DNA from 2 places in the Variovorax sp. 05N34 genome. Region 1 is predicted to be linked to the other one. Evidence: predicted binding sites of a transcription regulator. Region 1 holds the regulator's gene; the other holds the start of a gene.

Region 1 (7,928 bases):
GGCCCGACGACGGAGAGCGACAAGTTCGAGAAGCTCGCCAACGCCGAAGCCGAATGGGATGCCGATAGCGGGGTGTTCCTGGCAAACCCCCTGTCGAGCAGCGAAGGGACCAGCGGCGTCGTTAACTACATCAATCAATACGGACGCACCGGTTCTGCAATCGCCAACTACAAGGATCTCGACCCGGCCGGCGAGATGTATTACGAGTCTCTCCGGTATTTGCAGGGGCTGGAACCGACGACCGCTGCCACCAGAAACATCACTGCAGCAATGGGAGACGGATTTCCTGTTTACAACGAGACGAGGCGCTGGGGCGCAGGTGCAAAGAGCGGTTGGGATCCTATAGTCTCAAGCTGCCAGCGCAATCATGTTGTTGTGATCGGAAGTCCTTACACGGACCATGACGGCTCTCTTCCAGGGCTGATGACGGATGGACTCGACGGATGGGCCGGGCTTCGCCAGGTAGAGGCAGCGGATCCTGACACTGCCTTCTGGTCGAGGATCGTCGGGGCATTCGAGAACAATGAGGCTCTTTCATACCCTGGTCCTTCGGGAAGCAATGCCACTTTGATGACGCGCGGCAATGATGCCGGGCCGCGCGCTATTGCCTATACCGATCATCTTGCGAACAGGCAAACAATCACCTCTGCAAACATCGACACCTTGGATGTCGGGTCCGACCAAGGATCATTGGGATGGGCAGGATTGGCCTATTGGGCCAACACGCAATCCATTCGGGGCGATTACCCGGGCGTGCGCGTCAAGACCTACGCCGTCGACATGGACGAATCGGGCTCGGGCACCATGGGTGAGAAGCAACGCGGCAGTTCGTTCTATTTGGCCGCAAAGTACGGCGGCTTCGACGACAAGAACAACGATGGCAATCCATTCGTGACTTCCATCGGAGCGGGCGCCGATGAATCCTTTTCGAATGCCGAATGGCAATCCGGGGTCGACGACGACGCAAAGCCCAAGCCGGCCAAATATTTCCTCGCCGACGAGCCTCGGAAGATGGTCGCGGCCGTTCGCAGGATTTTTGCGAGTGCAAGTGCCGGCGCGTCGAGCGTGAGCAGCGGGAGCCCTGCAGGGGGTGCATTGTCGAATTCGCGCATTGCGTCCACCGGGGGGACGCTTTACGTTCCTCAAGCGGACAGCACGCGATGGTCTGGCTCGGTGCTCGCCTATAAGTTGCGCCATGAAAACGGTGCAGCAGGCCAGGACGCCACGCCGATCTGGAATGCTGGCGATCGACTGACCGGCAACCTTCAGGCGAATCCGCCGATCCAGGCTCGCGACCCTGATACACGGCGCATCTTCACCATGCTCAGTTCCGGCGCCGGCGCTGAATTCACCTGGAATGCGCTGAAGGAAGACGCCACGTTGAAGGGTCGCCTGGACACGGAACCCTATTCCGCGACAGGTACAAAAGACAATCTCGGCGAGGCCCGCGTCGACTATCTCCGCGGCGATCGTTCGAAGGAAGCCGAAGGCGGCAATGGCCAGTTCAGAACACGTGATTCGGTCATGGGCGACATCGCGAATGCTGCCCCACTGTGGGTCGAAAACGCCGCTGCGCAGGCTGTGTACGTCGGCGCGAACGACGGCATGCTCCACGCGTTCGCAGCCGATAGCGGCGACGAATTGTTTGCCTACGTGCCACGTGCGTTGCACGCAAGGCTCGGCGCCTACACCTCGCCTGACTACGGCCACCAGTCCTATGTCGACGGCAATTCCGTCTCAGGTGAAATCCAATCGGCAAACGGATCGGCGAAGACGGTGCTCGTCTCTGGCATGGGCGGCGGCGCACGCGGCGTCTTCGCACTGGACATCTCCGACCCGGCGCGCTTTTCTGAAGATCGGGTGATGTGGGAGTTCACGGGGGCCGATGACCCGGACATGGGGCACGTCACTCAGGCGCCGCGCATCATGAAGTTTCGGACAGAGGCGGCCGCGGCTGGCCAGGCCGGCGTCTATCGATGGTTTGCCGTGGTGCCCTCGGGCTTCAACAACGGCAATCCGAACAAGGCAGCGGCTCTGTTCCTGCTGGCCTTGGACAAGCAAGCCAACACGCCATGGGTGATCGAGAAGGATTATTTCAAGATCGTGCTGCCTGATCCGGTCGATGCGACTGTCGTCAATGCGTTGGGTCCGGTGGGCGACTACACAAGCGCAGACAACACGACCCTACTGCTCTTCGCCGGCGACACCCAAGGCAATTTGTGGAAGTTCGATTTCACCAAGAGTGCGCCGTGGAACGAGTCGGCCAAGTCTGGCGCGCTGGCACTGAGCGGTGCACCGCTCATGGTCGCGAAAGACGATGCGGGCAAACGGCAGCCCATCACAATTGCGCCGGAGGTGGGTGCAGGGCCGAACGGTGGTGCGATCGTGCTCTTCGGCACCGGCAAATTCGTCGAAGTCGATGACCTGACCAGCCGCAACACGCAGACGCTCTACAGCGTATACGACACCGGCATGGCCATCTCCGACAGCGAGACTCGCACGCACTTGCAGCAGCGACAGGTGAAGGCCGATATCGAGCACGCGGGTCAGTTCACCATCTCCGGCGATGCCTTCGTCTACGGCAACTACAACGCCAAGACGCCGCACCGTCGAGGCTGGTACTTCGATCTGCCGGACGCGGAGAGCCAAGGAGAGCGCCAAGTTTCCCAAATGTTGCTGAGCGATGGCTATTTGGTGTTCAACACGTTGATTCCGGACTCGAACGTTTGCGGCCTGGAAGGCAACGGGGGCGGCGGGCACAGCTGCGCGGTGAATGCGATGACCGGACTGTCATCGGGCAGCACCTGCATTCCGTCCACCGTTGGTGTGCTCGGGGCGCCGCTGTTGATCCAGGAAGGCGAGGGCGCTTTCAGCTCGACCGATACCTTTGGCCGGCGCATCGAGCGCAAGAAGGTTTCTGTCATCAACCTCGGTTCGGGAGAGGGCTCCCGTCCGGGGAGTGCAATCGTCAGCCCTATCGCAGGCGATGCAGGCGGCGTGATCTCGCAAATTGCCGGCCGTCTCAACTGGCGCGAAGTGCTCAACTTCAAGGACATCCGCAAATGAAGCACTCGGCTACCGAACGGCCGTGCTTGTCTGGCGGCTTTACGCTGATCGAAATGCTGATCGTGGTGGCGCTGGTTGCCATCCTTGGCGCTATCGCCTATCCGTCGTACATGGATTCCGTCCGAAAGGGTTGGCGCGCTGAAGCTCGTACCGCACTCATGCAGGAAATGCAGCAGCAGGAGCGCGTCTACACGCAGCGCGCAAGGTACAACAAGGCGCTGTACAAGACAGGCTCGGGCGACAGCGAAGGCACCAGCAAGTACGAGATCGCTCTCGGCGCATGCGACGGACGCGATGACCCTGACCATTGCATCCGCCTGACTGCCACTTTGAGGGCCGGCTTCTCCGACCCTGCCGTAGGCAACATCTGGCTCGAAAGCACCGGAGTCAAGGGATGCGACGGCGACGACCAAAGCAGGTGCTGGCAATGAACGCACGCTTCTTTCGCCCTGCATATCGCCGCGGTGCCCGCGGGTTCACATTGATAGAGATGATGATCGTCGTTGCGCTCGTCGCAATCCTGAGCGCAGTCGCCGTTCCCAGCTTCAGGGATCTGCTGCTCAATCAACGTCTCGCCTCGACCGCGAGCGATTTCATTGCTGCATTGAGTCTTGCGCGATCGGAGGCCATGAAGCGTTCGCAAAAGGCAACGCTGACCGCAATGAGTCGCGACTGGAACAATGGATGGGAGGTGACCACTGCGGTTGATGACGAGTCGGCAGTGCTGCGCACATTCGAAGCGCTCAGGACTGGAATCGAAGTCGATACCAGCACCGGCAACGGCTTCGACAAATCGATCACCTTCGATGCCAATGGCTTCTCGCGAGCGAGCGCTGGGTGCGTGACATTCAGGGCATCGACGGGGCGACGCAGTTCCGTCGTTCTGTCCGTAGCGGGCCGGGCACGAATTTGTGATCCCGACAAAAAGGGCAACTGCGGCGGGGGCGTTTGCGGCAAGGGATGACCGCTCCGGGGCCCTGCGCCCCCTTGGACTGCAGGGTTGAGGTTGACTCTCGCTAGATGTCTCTGAGCAACTGCCTGAACTCGTCCACGTCCTCGAAGCTGCGGTAGACCGAAGCAAAACGGACGTAGGCGACCTTGTCCAGTCGCTTGAGCTCGCGCATCACGAGCTCGCCCACTTTCGTCGATTCGATCTCGCGCAAGCCGCTGGAAAGCAGCTTCTGCTCGATGCGCAGCAACGCCGTGTCGATCTGCTCGATGCTGACCGGGCGCTTGCGCAACGCCAGCATCATCGAGGCGCGGACCTTCGCGGCCACGAAGTCGGCGCGGCTGCCGTCCTTCTTGACCACGACCGGAAAGTTCACGTCCGGCCGCTCGTAGGTGGTGAAGCGCTTGTCGCAAGCGCTGCACTGCCGGCGACGGCGGACGAAGTCGCCGTCCTCCGAAACGCGCGTCTCGACGACCTGCGTTTCGAGGTGGCCGCAGAAAGGGCATTTCATGCGGCGGCTCCGCCGGGCACGGCAGTCATGGGATCAGCGATAGACCGGGAAGCGGCTGGTCAGCGCGTTCACCTTGGCGCGCACCGCCTCGATGTTGGCCGCATCGCGCGGGTTTTCGAGCACGTCGGCGATCAGGTTGGCGGTCATTCGCGCTTCTTCGTCCTTGAAGCCGCGGGTCGTCATCGCCGGCGTGCCGATGCGCACGCCGCTGGTGACCATCGGCTTTTCCGGGTCATGCGGGATGGCGTTCTTGTTGATCGTCATATGGGCGGCACCCAGCACGGCTTCGGCTTCCTTGCCCGTAATGCCCTTGGCGCGCAAGTCGACGAGCATGACGTGGCTTTCGGTGCGGCCGCTCACGATGCGCAGGCCTCGCCCGGTGAGCGTCTCGGCGACGATCTGAGCGTTCTTGACCACCTGCTGCTGGTACGCCTTGAATTCGGGGGAGAGCGCCTCCTTGAAGGCGACCGCCTTGGCGGCAATCACATGCATCAGCGGGCCACCCTGCAGTCCCGGGAAGATCGCGCTGTTGATGGCCTTTTCGTGCTGCGACTTCATCAGGATGATGCCGCCGCGCGGGCCGCGCAGGCTCTTGTGCGTGGTGGAAGTGACGACGTCGGCGTGAGGCACGGGGTTGGGATACACGCCCGCGGCGACCAGCCCGGCGTAGTGGGCGATGTCGACCATGAAGATCGCGCCGACATCCTTGGCCACTTTGGCGAAGCGCTCGAAGTCGATGCGCAGCGAATAGGCCGACGCGCCCGCGATGATGAGCTTGGGCATTGCGTCATGCGCCTTGCGTTCCATCGCGTCGTAGTCGATTTCTTCCTTGTCATTCAGGCCATAGCTCACGACGTTGAACCACTTGCCGCTCATGTTGAGCGGCATGCCGTGCGTCAGGTGCCCCCCTTCTGCCAGGCTCATGCCCATGATGGTGTCGCCGGGCTTCAGGAAGGCCAGCATGACGGCTTCGTTGGCGGAGGCGCCGCAATGCGCCTGGACGTTGGCCGCGTCGGCGCCGAAGAGTTGCTTCGCGCGATCGATGGCCAACTGCTCGGCCACGTCCACGTGCTCGCAACCGCCGTAATAGCGCTTGCCCGGATAGCCTTCGGCGTACTTGTTGGTGAGTTGCGAGCCCTGGGCAGCCATGACAGCCGGCGACGCGTAGTTTTCGCTCGCGATGAGCTCGATGTGGTGTTCCTGGCGGGCGTTTTCGGCCTGGATGGCAGCCCAGATTTCAGGATCGGTCTGTTCGACCAGATGATTGCGGTTGTACATGGCAGTCCTTCAAGACGATGGTCCTTGTTCTTCAACCAAACAAGGGCTGCCCAGGCGAACGGCGGAACGCCTGCTCGAGACTGCAGGCGGCACGCTTCCCAGTGGTAGTCCACGTCAGCGCAAAGCACCTGAAAAGGGTTGCGCCTATCGCCAGTCGCGTGCTGGCCGAGTGTAGCTGACGACGGTCGCCGTCGTCTCGAAAAGCCTACGAATCCCCAAGCAAGGCGACGCGCTCGGGATCAGTCGCCGGCTGCTTGGCGGGCGCTGGGCCCACGACGGGAACAGGATTCGGGCGCGCTGCCGGCGACGGAGCCATGATCGAGGGTGCGCGCCCCGCGACGACCTGGCGCAGACGCTCGTGCTCGGCCAGGACCTTGGAGGCGTAGCCGCCATCGTCGGTGAGATTCGCTGCCCCGACGTAGAAGCGCAGGCCGCCCTCGAGAGAGCCGGCGCGGGCGATGCATTCCTGCAGCACCTTGACGCCGACGCGCATGTTGGTGACGGGATCGAAAGCAGTCAACGTGCCGCCGGCGCTTTCGTATTTTTCGCCGTGGACGCGGGTCATGACCTGCATCAGGCCCTGAGCGCCGACATGGCTCTGGGCGAAAGGATTGAAGCTGGATTCGACGGCCATGATCGCCAGAATGAGCGTCGGATCGAGCTTCGTGCGTTTGCCGAGCTCGAAAGCTTCGCCGACCAAGACGGTCAGGGGCTCGACGGCCACGCGGTATTTCTTGCTCAGCCAGTACGCGACGGCGGCTTGCTGCTTGGGCAATTCCTGAGGGCTGGCGGCCGTGGTCCGCTCAATGGCTGTGGGTTCGAGATCGGTCGTTGCAGCGACTTCGGGGGCCGGCTTGCGTGACTGGAGCCAGCCCATGAGTTGTTCTTCACCAGATTGGCGAAGATCGGGCCGAGCGACCATGGCAATGGCGGCAAAGACGATCGCGAGCCCGACAAGGGCAAACCCGTTGTGGGTGATTTCGAAAAAGCCGTCGACAACGTCGGACGCGAAGGTACGTAGCCCTCGGGCGGTGGCATCAAGCACCTGCTTCATCGCTTTTTTTCCTTTCTGGCGGCGCCTGTTCGCAATGCCCTTGGGCTAAGCAGAACGCAGCAGCGCTTGGATTGGTACGAATCAGGTCCGCGCATGGTGGAGGAGCGCGGTCGCCTGATCAAAGCCGGGGAAAGTCGGCAGCGGAGTTGTGAGAGTCCTGGGCCGTCCGGCGCCAGGGCTGCGGCATTCTAGGAGCGGCTAAATACCCGGTCAAGAATAAGGAATGCAATCGATATTCGAAAACTTGGCCGTTCATGTAAACGTTAGTTCGCGCATCGGGCACCAATTTTCGATTGAAAACCTCACTTGAAAATTCTCCGCGAGGCGCCTACGCTCAAGAGGCCTCGAATTGAGGCGTATCACCAAGGTCCAGCAGCCGAAGGAGGAATCCCGCGGTTCAGCGACTGAGGCCAAATGGTGGCAATCCCTTGCTGCCAGCCTGGCCGGAACATTGAACTTCCGGTCGCGCGAAACGATGGCATGGGCGTTGCGCCCGCCATCAAGCCCGGTGTCTCGGCTCAGCGTCGAGACACCGGGCTTTCTTCTTTGGCAACTCAATGTCAACACCGTTTCGCCTTCAATTGTTTCGGGCACACTCCCGGTCGATGAATGCAGCTTGGCTGAAACAAAACAAATGGGTGCGGCGTGGGATCGTCGCTTTGCTGGTCCTTCTGGGCGTCTGGGCTATCGCGTGGCTGGCGGTTCCGCCGATTGCCAAGAGCCAGCTACAGAAGATCGCGAGCGAGAAGTTGGGCCGACAGGTCACGGTCGGCAAGATCGATTTCAAACCCTGGACACTCGAACTCGCCGTCAACGACTTGAAGATCGCCACGGCCGATGGCGCGCGCTCGCAGTTGGCCATCAAGCGCATCTATATGGATGGGGAGTTGCAGTCCATTCTCCGGTTTGCACCGGTGATCGATGCAGTGACCATCGACTCGCCGGCGATCCTCCTGACTCATCTTGAGGACGGCAAGTACGACATCGATGACATCCTGCAAAAACTGGCCCCCGCGCCGGACGCTCCCAAGGGCGCTCCTCCGCGCTTTGCCATCTACAACATCGGAATC
Region 2 (7,928 bases), on a different contig from region 1:
CCGCTTCGATGCAGTGATCACCGACATGCGCCTGCCAGACGGCCTCGGCATGGAGATCCTCCAGCGCATCCAGCAAGACCAGCGCAGCGAGCGCTGTGTGGTGATGACCGCCTACGGATCAGCGGAAAACGCGGTCGAGGCCCTCAAGGCAGGCGCCTTCGACTACCTCACCAAGCCCGTCGACCTGAAGCAATTCCGATCGGTGGTGGCTTCTGCCGTACAGGCGCCTTCGCAGCCTGCGCCGATCCGGGCCGCGCGGCCGGCGGACGACAACAGTGTGTCGATCGCAACGACGATCGGAGACAGCGGCGTCGCAGCGCTCCAACGGCTGGTGGGCGACTCCGAACCCATGCGGCTGGTCAAGGCGCGCATTGCCAAGGTGGCGCGAGGCATGGCACCGGTGCTCGTGCGCGGCGAGTCCGGCACAGGCAAGGAACTGGTCGCGCGCGCCGTTCATGCCTGCAGCCAGCGAAGCGACGGACCTTTCGTGGCCGTGAACTGCGGCGCCATTCCCGAAAACCTTCTCGAAGCCGAATTCTTCGGCGCGCGAAAAGGCTCCTATACCGGCTCTTCGCAGGACCGCGACGGCTACTTCCAGGCGGCACGCGGCGGCACCCTGTTTCTCGACGAAATCGGTGACTTGCCGCTCGCCATGCAGTCGAAGCTGCTGCGCGCCATCCAGGAACGCAGCGTTCGCCCCATCGGTTCGACGCAGGAAGATGCCGTCGACGTCCGAATCGTGAGCGCGACCCACAAGGACCTGCATGCCGAAGTGCAAGCCAGCCGATTCCGGCAGGATCTCTTCTACCGGCTCAACGTGATCGAGATCGCTGTGCCTGCGCTGCGGGACCGTCGAGGCGATCTGCCAGCACTGTGCAACGCCTTGCTCGCGCGCATCGCCCGCGATGCCGGCATGCCGGTGCCCACGCTTTCCGCCCAAGTCCTGCAGAGGCTCGCCGAACATCCGCTGCACGGCAACGTTCGCGAGCTTGAAAATCTCCTGCACCGCGCGGTGGCGCTCAGCGATGGCGATGTGCTTCACCTCGATCTCATGGGGGGCGCAGGCACGGCAGTTCCGTCCGAATCCCAGCAGACGGGACCCGCGCCGCTTGCCGAGCCCGTGCCAGCGGCCGCCGCGGCCCCTGTCAGCATCCATCCCCGGACGCCGTCCGCCGTACCACGCGATCTGCAAAGCTATCTGGACGAGCAAGAGCGCCAGATCCTGGTGCGGGCGCTGCAGGAAACGGGCTTCAACCGAACTGCCGCCGCCGCGCGCCTCGGCCTGAGCCTGCGACAGATTCGCTATCGGATTGCGCGCCTGGGCATCACCACACCGCATGGCGACGATGCCAGCGGTCTAGGCGCCGATGAGTGAAGCCGACACAGCACTTTGGGAATCGGGGTGGTATCGCTTCGCTCGCCGCTTGCCGTCCCCCAATTTCGGGGCGCGACCCAGAGGCGCGAACATCGACCTGATCGTGCTGCATTCAATCAGCCTGCCGCCGGGACATTACGGTGGCGATGAAGTTCAGCAGCTCTTCACGAACAGCCTCGACTGGGATGCGCACCCTTATTTTTCGGGCATCCGCGGCCTCGAAGTCTCTGCGCATTTTTATGTGCGGCGCAATGGCGAACTGTGGCAGTTCGTGAGCTGCGACGATCGCGCATGGCACGCCGGCGCCTCGTGCTGGCGTGGGCGCGAGAACTGCAACGACGATTCGATCGGCATCGAACTCGAAGGGCTCGAAGGCGACGCCTTCGAGCAAGCGCAGTACGAAACCCTGGCCAGCCTTTGCCCATCGATCGCGCAGCGCTACGCGATTTCGTACATCGCAGGCCACGAACACATCGCTCCTGGCCGCAAGGAAGATCCGGGGCCGGGCTTCGACTGGCGCTTGCTTCGTGAGCAACTCGGCTGGCAACAGGCGATGTTTCCGCCGGCCGCGCTTGGCTCTTGAAGTTTTTTTCAATGGCAAAGTAACAGCCGATGCGCGGGCCTTGAGGCACGTGCGTACCTCCGTGGCTCGGCGGCAGCGCAGTATCCATGCGCTTTCCCAGCGTAAATCGGCCTGGAATGCGCATGGGCAGGGGACCTCGCTGCCTTGTCCCAACCGGGATGCGGCTTCGCTGCCGATCAAAAGGCCGGCGAGAATTTTCACATCCGTTGCTAATTGTCGAAAACGCTATATCTAGTGGCTTGTAGCCCTCTTTGCCACTAGATATAGTGTGCCCTGCCCCGGCACTCACTGCCGGAAACAGCGGCCCGACAACGCCGCACCGAACAAGAATCGCCCATACGAGGATCGCATGCAAACTGCACTGAACACCCCTTCCACCTCTCGCGCCGTACCCTCGACGCCGCAAAGCCGGGATGTCGCCGGCTCCCCCGCCGGCAACGCGCTGGCCCACTACCAGATCATCCGCCGCAATGGCGCGGTCGTGCCCTTCGAGCCGAACAAGATCGCCATCGCGATGATGAAAGCGTTCCTGGCCGTGCATGGCACGCAGGGCGCGGCTTCGGCCAGCGTGCGCGAGACCGTCGACACACTGACGCAGGCCGTCGTGCGCGCCATGGTGCGTTCGCGTCCGGGCGGCGGCACGTTCCACATCGAAGACGTGCAGGACCAGGTCGAACTCGGCCTCATGCGCGGCGGCCATCATGAGATCGCCCGCGCCTATGTGCTGTACCGCGAACGCCGCTCGCAGGAGCGCACCAAGCAAGGCGAACAGGACGCGCCCGTGGCCCAGCCCGCGCTGCACGTACTCGACCGCGGCGAAAGAGTCGCGCTCGACCTGAACGAGCTCAAGGCCCTCATCGAATCGGCCTGCACCGGCCTGGGCGACACGATCACGGCCGACCCGATCCTCGCCGAGACGATGCGCAACCTCTACGACGGCGTTCCGCTCGACGAGGTCTACAAGGCGTCGATCCTCGCCGCACGCACGCTGATCGAGAAAGATCCCGACTACACCTTCGCCACCGCGCGCCTGCTGCTGCACACGATCTTCAAGGAAGTGATCGGCCGCGAAGTGCCGCCAGCCGACCGCGCGCAAGCCTACGCCGACTACTTTCCCCAGTTCATCAAGAAGGGGGTCGACAACGAGCTGCTGGACGAGAAGCTGCTGCAGTTCGACTTGGCCCGCCTGGGCGCCGCGCTCAAGCCGGAGCGCGACATGCAGTTCGACTACCTCGGCCTGCAGACGCTCTACGACCGCTATTTCCTGCACGTGCGCAAGACGCGCATCGAGCTGCCGCAAGCCTTCTTCATGCGCGTCTCGATGGGCCTCGCGCTCAACGAGATCGACCGCGAAGCCCGCGCGATCGAGTTTTATGAAGTGCTGTCTTCCTTCGACTTCATGTCGAGCACGCCGACGCTGTTCAACAGCGGCACGCTGCGATCGCAACTGTCGAGTTGCTATCTCACGACTGTGCCCGACGACCTCGACGGCATCTACGAGTCGATCAAAGAAAACGCGCTCCTGTCCAAGTTCGCGGGCGGCCTGGGCAACGACTGGACGCGCGTGCGCGCCCTCGGCAGCCACATCAAGGGCACCAACGGCGAATCGCAAGGCGTCGTGCCCTTCCTCAAGGTGGTGAACGACACCGCCGTCGCGGTGAACCAGGGCGGCAAGCGCAAGGGCGCCGTGTGCACCTACCTGGAAAGCTGGCATCTCGACATCGAGGAATTCCTCGAGCTGCGCAAGAACACCGGCGACGATCGCCGCCGCACGCACGACATGAACACCGCGAACTGGATCCCCGACCTGTTCATGCGCCGCGTGATGGAAAAGGGCAACTGGACGCTGTTCTCGCCATCGAACGTGCCCGACCTGCACGACAAGTTCGGTGCCGACTTCGAAGCGGCCTACGTCGCCTACGAAGAAAAGGCTTCGCGCGGCGATCTCAAGCCAAGCCGCACCATCCCGGCCTCGGACCTGTGGCGCAAGATGCTCACGATGCTGTTCGAAACCGGCCATCCGTGGATCACGTTCAAGGATGCCTGCAACGTGCGCTCGCCCCAGCAGCACGCCGGCGTCGTGCATTCGTCGAATCTCTGCACCGAGATCACGCTGAACACCAGCGACACCGAAACCGCGGTCTGCAATCTCGGCTCGGTCAATCTGCTGCAGCACCTGAAGAACGGCAAGGTCGACCAGGAAAAGCTCAAGCGCACCATCTCGACGGCGATGCGCATGCTCGACAACGTCATCGACATCAACTACTACGCGGTCAAGAAGGCGCGCGACTCGAACCTGCGCCACCGTCCGGTCGGCCTCGGACTGATGGGCTTCCAGGACGCGCTGTACGAACTGCGCATTCCCTACGCCTCACAGGAAGCCGTTCAGTTCGCCGACGAATCGATGGAAGCGATCTGCTACTACGCCTACTGGGCCTCGACGGACCTGGCGCGCGAGCGCGGCAAATACTCGAGCTACAAGGGCTCGCTGTGGGACAAGGGCGTGCTGCCCTCCGACACGCTCGACCTGCTCGAGAAGGCGCGCGGCGGCTACGTGGAAGTGGACCGCTCGTCCACCCTCGACTGGGATTCGCTGCGCCAGAAGATCAAGTCCGACGGCATGCGCAATTCGAACTGCGTGGCCATCGCACCGACGGCAACCATCTCCAACATCATCGGCGTGGACGCTTCGATCGAGCCCTGCTTCGGCAACCTCTCGGTCAAGTCCAACCTATCCGGCGAGTTCACCGTCATCAACCATTACCTGGTGCGCGACCTCAAGCGCCTGGGCCTCTGGGACGATGTGATGGTGATGGACCTCAAGCATTTCGACGGCTCGCTGCGCCCCATCGATCGCGTACCGCAGGACATCAAGTCGCTCTACGCCACGGCGTTCGAGATCGAGACCACGTGGCTCGTCGAAGCCGCTGCACGTCGCCAGAAGTGGATCGACCAGGCGCAATCGCTCAACATCTACATGGCCGGCGCATCGGGCAAGAAGCTCGACGACACCTACAAGCTTGCATGGCTGCGTGGCCTCAAGACCACCTACTACCTTCGCACGCAGAGCGCGACGCACGCGGAGAAATCCACCGTGCAATCGGGTCGGCTCAACGCGGTGTCATCGGGCAGTGGCGATTCGTCATCGGGCATGAGCGCGCTCGAAGCCGCGGCACTCGCAGCACAAGCGCAGTTGAGTGCGATGCCCGCAACCGACATCGCATTCTGCGGCGTCGATGATCCGACGTGCGAAGCATGCCAATGATGTCGGCGTGAAGTGGAGGTCGTTTGCGGCATCGCCTGACAATTAGCGATGCAAGCGAACAACATAACGACAACATAATTGGAGCGCGATGTGAAGGAGCACTTTGCAACTCACATCGTTGCTCACATAATTTGAGCATTGGATTTTTCTATGTTGACCTGGGACGAAGAAGTCAAGCCCTCCTTGCCAAAGGATCTGCAACAAGGATTGCGGCACACATCGAACAGCGGCACGCAAGTCGGCCGCTCGTCGGAGTTTCCGACTTCGCAAATTGCTTCCCACATTTCTCCTGCTTCGCTTTCCCCCGTTTCGATTTCGTCGCCCGCCGTGCGCACGTTCGATGACGGCGCAGCGGTGCGACCCGCACCAGCAGCCACGCGGCGCGTCAACGCAGCAGACAAGCGCATCATCAACGGCCAGACCGACGTCAATCAGTTGGTTCCGTTCAAGTACAAGTGGGCTTGGGAAAAGTATCTCGCCACCTGCGCCAACCATTGGATGCCGCAGGAAGTGAACATGACGCGCGACATCGCGCTATGGAAAGATCCCAACGGCCTGACCGAAGACGAGCGCCGCATCGTCAAGCGCAACCTCGGCTTCTTCGTGACGGCCGACTCGCTGGCCGCCAACAACATCGTGCTGGGCACCTATCGCCACATCACGGCGCCCGAGTGCCGGCAGTTCCTGCTGCGCCAGGCGTTCGAGGAAGCGATCCACACGCACGCCTACCAGTACATCGTCGAATCGCTCGGCCTGGACGAGAGCGAGATCTTCAACGCCTACAACGAAGTGCCGTCGATCCGCGAGAAGGACCAGTTCCTGATCCCGTTCATCGACGCCATCAGCGACCCGAACTTCCACACCGGCACGCACGAAAACGACCAGACCCTGCTCAAGTCGCTGATCGTCTTCGCCTGTCTCATGGAAGGTCTCTTCTTCTACGTCGGCTTTACGCAGATCCTCGCGTTGGGCCGCCAGAACAAGATGACCGGTGCTGCCGAGCAATACCAGTACATCCTTCGCGACGAATCGATGCACTGCAATTTCGGCATCGACCTGATCAACCAGCTCAAGCTCGAGAATCCGCACCTCTGGACCGCCGAGTTCAAGGCGGAGATCAAGGCCCTCTTCATGAAGGCCGTCGAGCTCGAATACCGATACGCCGAAGACACGATGCCACGTGGCGTCCTCGGCATGAACGCCTCCATGTTCAAGGGCTACCTGCGGTACATCGCCAACCGGCGCGCACAGCAGATCGGCCTCGAAACGCTCTTCCCGAACGAAGAAAATCCGTTCCCCTGGATGAGCGAAATGATTGACCTGAAGAAGGAGCGCAATTTCTTCGAAACCCGTGTGATCGAGTATCAGTCGGGTGGCGCCCTGTCCTGGGATTGAATTTTTTCGACAAGAACAAAGTGAATTCAAGAATCGCCCTCACGAACGAATCGCACCGGAGAGTGCGGCATCGATGAGGGCTCAGGTGTTCATGGTGCTGGGGCTTGCTCCAACGCCATGAATCGCTTCACGCTGACCAACATGCGTGGAGTGCTTCAAAAGGTTGATTTTTTCAACTTGATCAAGGAGAAATAGAAATGGCAACTGCAAAGAAAGCTCCGGCCAAGAAGGCCGCTGCGAAGAAGGCTCCGGCAAAGAAGGTCGCGGCCAAGAAGGTTCCGGCTAAAAAGGTCGTAGCCAAGAAGGCCCCGGCGAAGAAGGCTCCGGCAAAGAAGGTCGCGGCCAAGAAGGCTCCTGCGAAGAAGGCGCCCGCCAAGAAGGTCGTAGCCAAGAAGGCCCCGGCGAAGAAGGCCGCAGCGAAGAAGGCTCCTGCCAAGAAGGTAGCAGCCAAGAAGGCTCCTGCGAAGAAGGCGCCTGCCAAGAAGGCCGCTGCAAAGAAGGCTCCCGCCAAGAAGGCCCCTGCGAAAAAGGCTGCAGCCAAGAAGCCTGCCGCCAAGAAAGCAGCGAAGAAGCCTGCTGCCAAGAAGGCCAAGGCGCCCGCCAAGGCTGCTGCAGCGCCTGCCCCTGCTCCCACTGCGGCGCAGACGACGCTGAACCCCCAGGCAGCTTGGCCGTTTCCTACGGCCAGCAAGCCCTGAGTTTCTCAGCAGCGCTTGAGGCAAAGCCCGGTACCGCAAGGTGCCGGGCTTTTTTATTTGTGCGGGGCTGGGCGGCTGGCCGCCGCGCAGGTCAGAGGCCGAGCGCCTTCAGGTCGACCTTGTAGTTTTGCGGGCCGCGTTGTGCGATCTTGAGCGCGCCCAACTGATTGCCCAGCGCCGCGCAGCGCGCGAGCGGCCAACCCTCTTCGAGGCCGAAGAGCAATGCGCCGCGCCATGCGTCGCCGCAGCCCGTCGGCTCGACGACTGCTTCCGGTGTCACTGCCTGCACATGCTCGCGTTCGCCGTTGACCCAGACTTCGCAACCCTCGGCAGCCAGCGTGACCACGAGGCCGCGCACCCGCTTCGAGATCTCCGCAAGGCTCCATCCGGTGCGCTGGGAAAGCATCTTTCCTTCGTAGTCGTTGACCACGACCCAGCTCGCCAGATCCACGAAGTGCGCCAGCTCCTTGCCGTCGAACATCGGCAGGCCCTGGCCCGGATCGAACACGAAGGGGATATCGGCCGCTTTGAACTGCTCCGCATGCTGCAGCATGGCTTCGCGGCCATCGGGCGCCACGATCCCGAGGCGGATGTCCTCGCGTGCTGCGATGC

What was found. Region 1 encodes NrdR, which represses ribonucleotide reductase genes. Its sites were predicted from a motif close to CACNANATNTNGTG; they were not measured.
Region 2: AC1DMA_RS21425 (ribonucleoside-diphosphate reductase subunit alpha) is a predicted target of NrdR. The motif match lies at 2,214-2,227, and genes of this name have one in related genera.

The regions. Positions count from the first base shown of each region.
Region 1 covers NZ_JBFTNI010000004.1:456,636-464,563, forward strand. Annotated here, with positions in the region: gene AC1DMA_RS14080 (pilus assembly protein) at 1-3,066, shown strand, start outside; gene AC1DMA_RS14085 (type IV pilin protein) at 3,063-3,497, shown strand; gene AC1DMA_RS14090 (GspH/FimT family pseudopilin) at 3,494-4,030, shown strand; gene nrdR (transcriptional regulator NrdR) at 4,083-4,526, opposite strand; gene glyA (serine hydroxymethyltransferase) at 4,560-5,804, opposite strand; ZMP/ZTP riboswitch at 5,846-5,972, opposite strand; gene AC1DMA_RS14105 (transglycosylase SLT domain-containing protein) at 6,010-6,858, opposite strand; gene AC1DMA_RS14110 (DUF748 domain-containing protein) at 7,464-7,928, shown strand, end outside.
Region 2 covers NZ_JBFTNI010000008.1:68,592-76,519, reverse strand. Annotated here, with positions in the region: gene AC1DMA_RS21435 (sigma-54-dependent transcriptional regulator) at 1-1,375, shown strand, start outside; gene ampD (1,6-anhydro-N-acetylmuramyl-L-alanine amidase AmpD) at 1,368-1,958, shown strand; gene AC1DMA_RS21425 (ribonucleoside-diphosphate reductase subunit alpha) at 2,308-5,223, shown strand; gene AC1DMA_RS21420 (ribonucleotide-diphosphate reductase subunit beta) at 5,374-6,618, shown strand; gene AC1DMA_RS21415 (histone H1-like DNA-binding protein) at 6,816-7,316, shown strand; gene AC1DMA_RS21410 (carbohydrate kinase family protein) at 7,408-7,928, opposite strand, start outside.